3 regions of the Pseudomonas sp. NFXW11 genome follow, and region 3 is predicted to be linked to each of the others. Evidence: predicted binding sites of a transcription regulator. Region 3 holds the regulator's gene; each other region holds the start of a gene.
What was found. The regulator sigma-54, encoded in region 3, starts transcription at its own class of promoters, with help from an activator protein. The targets are predictions, from matches to a motif close to ANTGGCATNNANNTTGCTNT.
Positions count from the first base shown of each region.

Region 1: the regulator sigma-54 is predicted to act here: its motif matches at 1,154-1,173, upstream of flgB (flagellar basal body rod protein FlgB).
Region 2: the regulator sigma-54 is predicted to act here: its motif matches at 843-862, upstream of glnK (P-II family nitrogen regulator).

Region 1 covers NZ_JAGEKI010000008.1:702-2,965, forward strand. Annotated here, with positions in the region: gene flgD (flagellar hook assembly protein FlgD) at 1-241, opposite strand, end outside; gene flgC (flagellar basal body rod protein FlgC) at 257-700, opposite strand; gene flgB (flagellar basal body rod protein FlgB) at 704-1,111, opposite strand; gene cheR (protein-glutamate O-methyltransferase CheR) at 1,364-2,191, opposite strand; gene J4P02_RS13890 (chemotaxis protein CheV) at 2,236-2,264, opposite strand, start outside.
Region 2 covers NZ_JAGEKI010000002.1:102,863-105,126, forward strand. Annotated here, with positions in the region: partial or broken gene J4P02_RS03665 (YifB family Mg chelatase-like AAA ATPase) at 1-225, opposite strand, end outside; gene J4P02_RS03670 (accessory factor UbiK family protein) at 389-649, opposite strand; gene glnK (P-II family nitrogen regulator) at 1,068-1,406, shown strand; gene J4P02_RS03680 (ammonium transporter) at 1,441-2,264, shown strand, end outside.
Region 3 covers NZ_JAGEKI010000013.1:44,662-46,925, reverse strand. Annotated here, with positions in the region: gene J4P02_RS19865 (RNA polymerase factor sigma-54) at 173-1,666, shown strand; gene hpf (ribosome hibernation-promoting factor, HPF/YfiA family) at 1,746-2,051, shown strand; gene ptsN (PTS IIA-like nitrogen regulatory protein PtsN) at 2,064-2,264, shown strand, end outside.

The sequences.
Region 1 (2,264 bases), on a different contig from region 3:
GGGTGGAGAACTGCGCCAACTGGGCAACGAACGCACTGTTGTCCTGAGGATCCAGCGGGTTCTGGTTGTTGAGCTGGGTCACCAGCAGCTTGAGGAACGCATCCTTGCCCAGGGACTGCTTGCCGGTAGCGCTGTTGGTCGCTGCGGCCAGGCCATCGGCGCTGGTGTTGGCGGTCTTTTTCGACGAATTGGCCAGCACATCCTTGAGGGATGGGGCGTTGGTGGTATCAGTAACGCTCATAGGATTCGCCCCTTATCACTGACCCAGGGTCAGGACCTTCTGCATCATGGTTTTGGCGGTATTCATCATTTCAGCGTTGGTCTGGAACGAGCGGCTGGCGGAAATCATGTCGGCCATCTCTTCCACCACATTGACGTTGGGGTAGTAGACATAACCCTTGGCGTCCGCGGCCGGATGGTTTGGCTCGTAACGCGCCTCCAGGTTGCTCTGGTCTTCGACCACACCCAGCACCTGCACGCCCTGGCCTGCCGCATCCTGATTCTGGAACAGCGAATCGCTGCCGCCGGTCTGGGCGCCCTGGAACATGGTGGCAAACACCGGATGACGAGCGCGGTAGGTCTGGTCGATGCTCGACGACACGCTCTCGGCGTTGGCGATGTTACTGGCGACGGTGTTCAGACGGGTGGTCTGAGCGCTCATGCCACTACCGGCAATATTGAAAACACTGGCGAGGGACATGGATTACTCTCCGCGCAGGGCTGCAACCAGCCCTTTGAATTTGCTGTTGAGCAGCGTGAAGCTGGCCTGGAAGTCCACCGAGTTCTGCGCGTAGTTCGATTGCTCGAGCTGGGCATCCACGGTGTTCTGGTCGATCGAGGGTTGCATCGGCGTGCGGTACTGCAGCGACTCGCCGCCACTGCCCAAGCCCTGGGCTTCGATATGCCGGCTGTTGGTCATGTTCAGCGCGAAGGTGCCGTTCTTGACCTTGTCGTTCTGCTCGGCGAGCACGGCAGAGAAGTCCAGATCCCGAGCCTTGTAGTTCGGGGTATCGGCGTTGGCGATGTTGTTGGCCAACACTTCGGCGCGCCTGGCGCGAAAGCCAAGAGCCTGTTCGTGAATACCCAGCGCTTTATCGAAGCTGATGCTCATTGTCGGAAACCTTTGGGTGACCTGATTTTTCGTAACTCGGATTTAGCAAGCTGCGTGCCAACTATTCGAGCCCCGTAAATCAAGGGTTTCCAGACGGTACCCGGGCGGCAATGCCAGAAAAGCGGCAATGGTTTTCCGCGTAGCGCCGGCAAAGCGGCAATCCCCCTGCCGCTATTCGTCACCTGCACGACAAAATCCCGGACATAAAAAAAGAGGCCCGCGGGCCTCCCTTTTCATTGCGGCAACTGCCGGCTATTTCGCCTGGTAGATGATCCCCGGGCTGCACTGCACCATCTGATAATGATCCGGCAGGCCGTTGAGCGCCTCCGACGCCCCCAGGAACAGGTAGCCACCCGGCTTCAGGGTGCTGTGAATGCGCATCAGGATGTCCTTCTTGACCTCGGCCGAGAAGTAGATCAGCACATTGCGGCAGAACACCATGTCGAACTTGCCGAGACTGGCATAGCTGTCCAGCAGGTTGAACGAGCGAAACTCCACCCGGTTCTTGATCGGCGCCTTGACCACCCAGCGCCCCGCCCCCTTGGGGTCGAAATAGCGCTGCAGACGCTCGGCCGACAAGCCACGACCTATGGCCAGGCTGTCATATTCGCCGGTCTTGCAGTTGATCAGCATGGTCCCGGACAGGTCGGTGGCAACGATCTGCACCCCCATCTTCAACTGACCCATGTTGCTGCGCTCGAACTCGTCGATGGCCATCGACAACGAATAGGGTTCCTGCCCGGATGAGCATGCTGCCGACCAGATCCGCAGACGCTGGTTGGGACTGGCCTTGATAGCCTCGGGGAGCACCTTGTTCTTCAACACCTCAAACGGGTAGGTGTCGCGAAACCACAAGGTCTCGTTAGTCGTCATCGCATCTACGACCATCTCGCGCAATCCGCTGCGTGGCTGGCTCTGAATCCGCTGAACCAGTTCTCCCAAGGTTTTTATACCTTGCTGTTCCATCAGTTTGTTGAGACGGCTCGAGACGAGATATTGCTTATTTTCCCCGAGCAAAATACCACAGGCTTTTTCCAGGAAGACCCGGAACTGTTCAAAATCCAAATTACCCGTAGACAATGCTGCCGCCTCTATAAATCTATGTCCGCCAGGGGCCGGTGCCCTCAGCTGTGGTCTGCTGCTTTGATCCGGT
Region 2 (2,264 bases), on a different contig from region 3:
GGGCAGGTCGGCCGGCGCCAGGTTGAGGGTGATGCGTCGCGCAGGGAAATCGAACCCCGAATTGAGAATGGCACTGCGCACCCGCTCCTTGCTTTCCTTGACCGCAGCTTCCGGCAGCCCCACCAGGGTCAGGCTCGGCAGGCCGTTGGCCAGGTGCACTTCAACGCTGACAGCCGGAGCTTGCACGCCCACTTGGGCACGGCTGTGGATGATTGCCAGGGACATGGAGCGTTCTTCCTTGAGACAGCGGGAACCGCATCCGGCGGTGCTGCAAGGATAGGTGAGGCTGTTGCTGGAGGCGGGGGGGAATACCCACAGGATATGTCGCGGTGCTTTAGCCTTCGCCGGCTCCTGCGGGGCAGGCTGGCCGGCGAATCAGCGATTCAGATCACTCTGCCGCTGGGTTGAGTCGGGCTTCCAGTTCCGCCACCTTGGCTTCCAGGCTTTCCAGGCGTGCCCGAGTGCGGGCCAGGACCACCATCTGGCTGTCGAATTCTTCCCGGCTGACCAGGTCCAGCTTGCTGAAGCCGCTTTGCAGCAGGGCCTTGAACTGGCTTTCGATTTCACTGCGGGGCAGGGGCGAGTCGCCGCTGAGCAAACGCGAGGCGTGGCCGCTCAGGGCATCGAGAAGGTCTTTGGGCGCGAGCATGGAAGTGTCCTGAATGGCAATTGGGCGGCAGTGTATCACGCATGTTCCAAGGGGCTTGGCGCTGCCCGGGGTGCACGTTTTTTGCGCATCGGCCCGGGCGGTGGCGCACCGTTATTGTGCGTATCCACGGTGCTGGTTTGTGGCTTGCCCAGGCGACCCTGGGCAAGGGCTTGAAAACACGGATTTTTCTCGAGCTGGCAAGCTTTCTGCTTAGACCCTGGTGACCCATGCACTGATGCAGTCGCTGTAACGAACGCAGTGCGGCAGGCGGAGCGGGAAGTATTTCGTCAGGAGCGGTTAGCTGGCGTCGGCCCCGGTTGAGGACGGTCGACGATGCGTTACAAAGCCAGGCACTGCGCTTAGACTTGAGCCGGGTTTGTTTTCCTGGGGCAAGTCCACCAATTCGGGAGAGAGTTTCATGAAGCTAGTCACTGCCATCATCAAGCCGTTCAAGTTGGACGACGTGCGCGAGTCGCTGTCCGAGATCGGCGTGCAGGGCATTACCGTTACTGAGGTCAAAGGCTTCGGCCGGCAGAAGGGCCACACCGAGCTGTATCGCGGTGCGGAGTACGTAGTCGACTTCCTGCCCAAGGTGAAGATCGATGTCGCCATTGACGACAAGGATCTTGACCGGGTTATCGAGGCGATAACCAAGGCCGCCAACACCGGCAAGATCGGTGACGGCAAGATCTTCGTGGTCAATCTGGAACAGGCTATTCGCATCCGTACCGGCGAAACCGATACCGACGCAATCTAAGCCGCCAAACCCAACGCCCCAGGAGAAAACAACTATGACTCTGCGTAAATTCGCAGGGCTTGGCGCCCTGCTGTCCCTAATAATGCCTGGCCTGGCCTTGGCGGCAGATCCAGTGCCCCCGCCCGTGCTCAATTCCGGCGACACCGCCTGGATGCTGACCTCCACCGCCCTGGTGCTGTTCATGACCATTCCCGGGCTGGCGTTGTTCTACGGCGGCATGGTGCGCTCGAAAAACATTCTTTCGGTGATGATGCAGTGCTTCGCCATTACTGGCCTGGTCACTGTCTTGTGGTTCATCTATGGCTACAGCATGGCGTTCGATACCACGGGTATGGAAGCGGGCGTGGTCAATCTCAATTCTTTCGTGGGCGGTTTCTCCAAGGCCTTCCTGGCGGGCATTACCCCGGCCAGCCTGACCGGCCCGACGGCGCTGTTCCCTGAGGCGGTGTTCGTCACCTTCCAGATGACCTTCGCCATCATCACTCCGGCGCTGATCGTCGGTGCCTTTGCCGAGCGGATGAAGTTCTCGGCGATGCTGGTGTTCATGGGCGTGTGGTTCACCCTGGTCTACGCACCGATCGCGCACATGGTCTGGAGCGGCCCGGGCTCCCTGCTGGGCGACTGGGGTGTGCTGGATTTTGCCGGCGGCACCGTGGTCCACATCAACGCCGGTATCGCCGGCCTGGTGGCCTGCCTGGTGCTGGGCAAGCGCAAAGGATTCCCCACCACGCCAATGGCGCCGCACAACCTGGGCTACACCCTGATGGGCGCGGCCATGCTGTGGGTCGGCTGGTTCGGCTTCAACGCCGGCTCCGCCGCAGCCGCCAACGGCACTGCCGGCATGGCCATGCTGGTGAC
Region 3 (2,264 bases):
TGTTGGGCTGCACGCCAGGGCGCAGGAACAGTAAAACCCCACAAAGTTTATTGTTACAGCGCTCTAGGCAAACACTTCAGTTTCAGGCATATAATTTGCTTATGTTTGGCGCTCCGGCGCCCTGTAGTGGATGGCGCATGTGCGCCGGCAAATAAGGTGTTAAGCCCCTGCCATGAAACCATCGCTAGTCCTCAGAATGGGCCAGCAGCTGACGATGACACCGCAGCTGCAACAGGCCATCCGCCTGCTCCAATTGTCGACCCTGGACCTGCAACAGGAAATCCAGGAAGCCCTGGAGTCCAACCCGATGCTCGAACGCCAGGAAGAAGGCGACGACTTCGACAACAGCGACCCTTTGGCCGACAACACCGAGTCCAAGCCCAACACCGAAATCCAGGAACCCTCCTACCAGGAAACCGCCCCCACGGTGGACAACCTCGAGGACGGCGAATGGAACGAGCGCATCCCCAACGAACTGCCGGTGGACACCGCCTGGGAAGACGTCTACCAGACCAGCGCCAGCAGCCTGCCCAGCAGCGATGACGACGAGTGGGACTTCACCACCCGCACCTCCGCTGGCGAGAGCCTGCAGAGCCACCTGCTCTGGCAACTGAACCTGGCGCCCATGTCGGACACCGACCGGCTGATCGCCGTGACCCTGATCGACTGCATCAACAACCAGGGCTACCTCGACGAAACCCTCGAGGAAATCCACGAAGCCTTCGATCCGGAACTGGACATCGAGCTGGACGAGATCGAAGCCGTCCTGCACCGCATCCAGCAATTCGAACCGGCCGGCATCGGCGCCCGCAACCTGGGCGAATGCCTGCTCCTGCAATTGCGCCAGCTGCCGCCCAAGACCCCTTGGCTGGCCGAGGCCCAGCGCCTGGTCAACGACTATATCGACCTGCTGGGCAGCCGCGACTACAGCCAGCTGATGCGCCGCATGAAGCTCAAGGAAGACGAGCTGCGCCAGGTTATCGAACTGGTGCAGAGCCTCAACCCGCGCCCGGGTTCGCAGATCGAATCCAGTGAAGCGGAATACGTGGTGCCGGACGTCATCGTACGCAAGGACAACGAGCGCTGGCTGGTGGAGCTGAACCAGGAATCGGTGCCGCGCCTGCGGGTCAATGCCCAGTACGCCGGTTTCGTCCGGCGGGCCGACACCAGCGCCGACAACACCTTCATGCGCAACCAGTTGCAAGAGGCCCGCTGGTTCATCAAGAGCCTGCAGAGCCGCAACGAAACCCTGATGAAGGTCGCCACCCAGATCGTCGAACACCAGCGCGGCTTCCTCGAGTACGGCGATGAGGCAATGAAGCCCCTGGTCCTGCACGACATCGCCGAGGCGGTGGGCATGCACGAGTCGACCATTTCCCGGGTCACCACGCAGAAATACATGCATACCCCACGGGGTATTTATGAACTGAAATACTTTTTCTCCAGCCACGTCAGCACCTCGGAAGGCGGTGAATGCTCGTCCACCGCGATCCGCGCAATCATCAAGAAACTGGTGGCTGCGGAAAATCAGAAAAAGCCGTTGAGTGACAGCAAGATCGCTGGTTTACTGGAGGCACAAGGCATTCAGGTAGCCCGCCGCACCGTCGCCAAGTACCGCGAGTCCCTCGGGATCGCGCCGTCCAGCGAACGCAAGCGGTTGATGTAGGCACCGGGCTCGCCACAGCGTTTCAGGGGCAGGCAAACCAGCCTGCCGCTTTATGCACTGGCAACGAAGGAGAAGCTGTATGCAAGTCAACATCAGTGGACACCAACTCGAAGTGACCGAACCTCTGCGCGTCTATATCGGCGAGAAACTCGACCGGCTGGAGCGCCATTTCGACAAGATCACCAATGTGCAGGTCACCATGGCTGTCGAGAAGCTGAAGCAGAAAATCGAAGCCACCCTGCACATCCACGGTGGGGAGGTCGTCGCCAATGCAGAACATGACGATATGTATGCCGCAATCGACCTGCTCACGGACAAGCTTGACCGCCAACTGAAAAAGCATAAGGAAAAGCAACTCCACCTTCTCCAAGGCACGGGTCGCTAACACTCCCCTCCCATGATCCGACTTGAAAGCATCCTGACCCCCGGCCGTTCCCTGGTGAACGTGCCGGGCGGCAGTAAAAAACGCGCCCTCGAACAAATTGCCAACCTGATCAGCCGTGAAGTGCCCGATCTGGAGATGCAGGATGTCTTCGAGAGCCTGATCGCCCGTGAAAAGCTCGGTTCCACCGGCTTTGGCAACGGCATCGCCATTCCC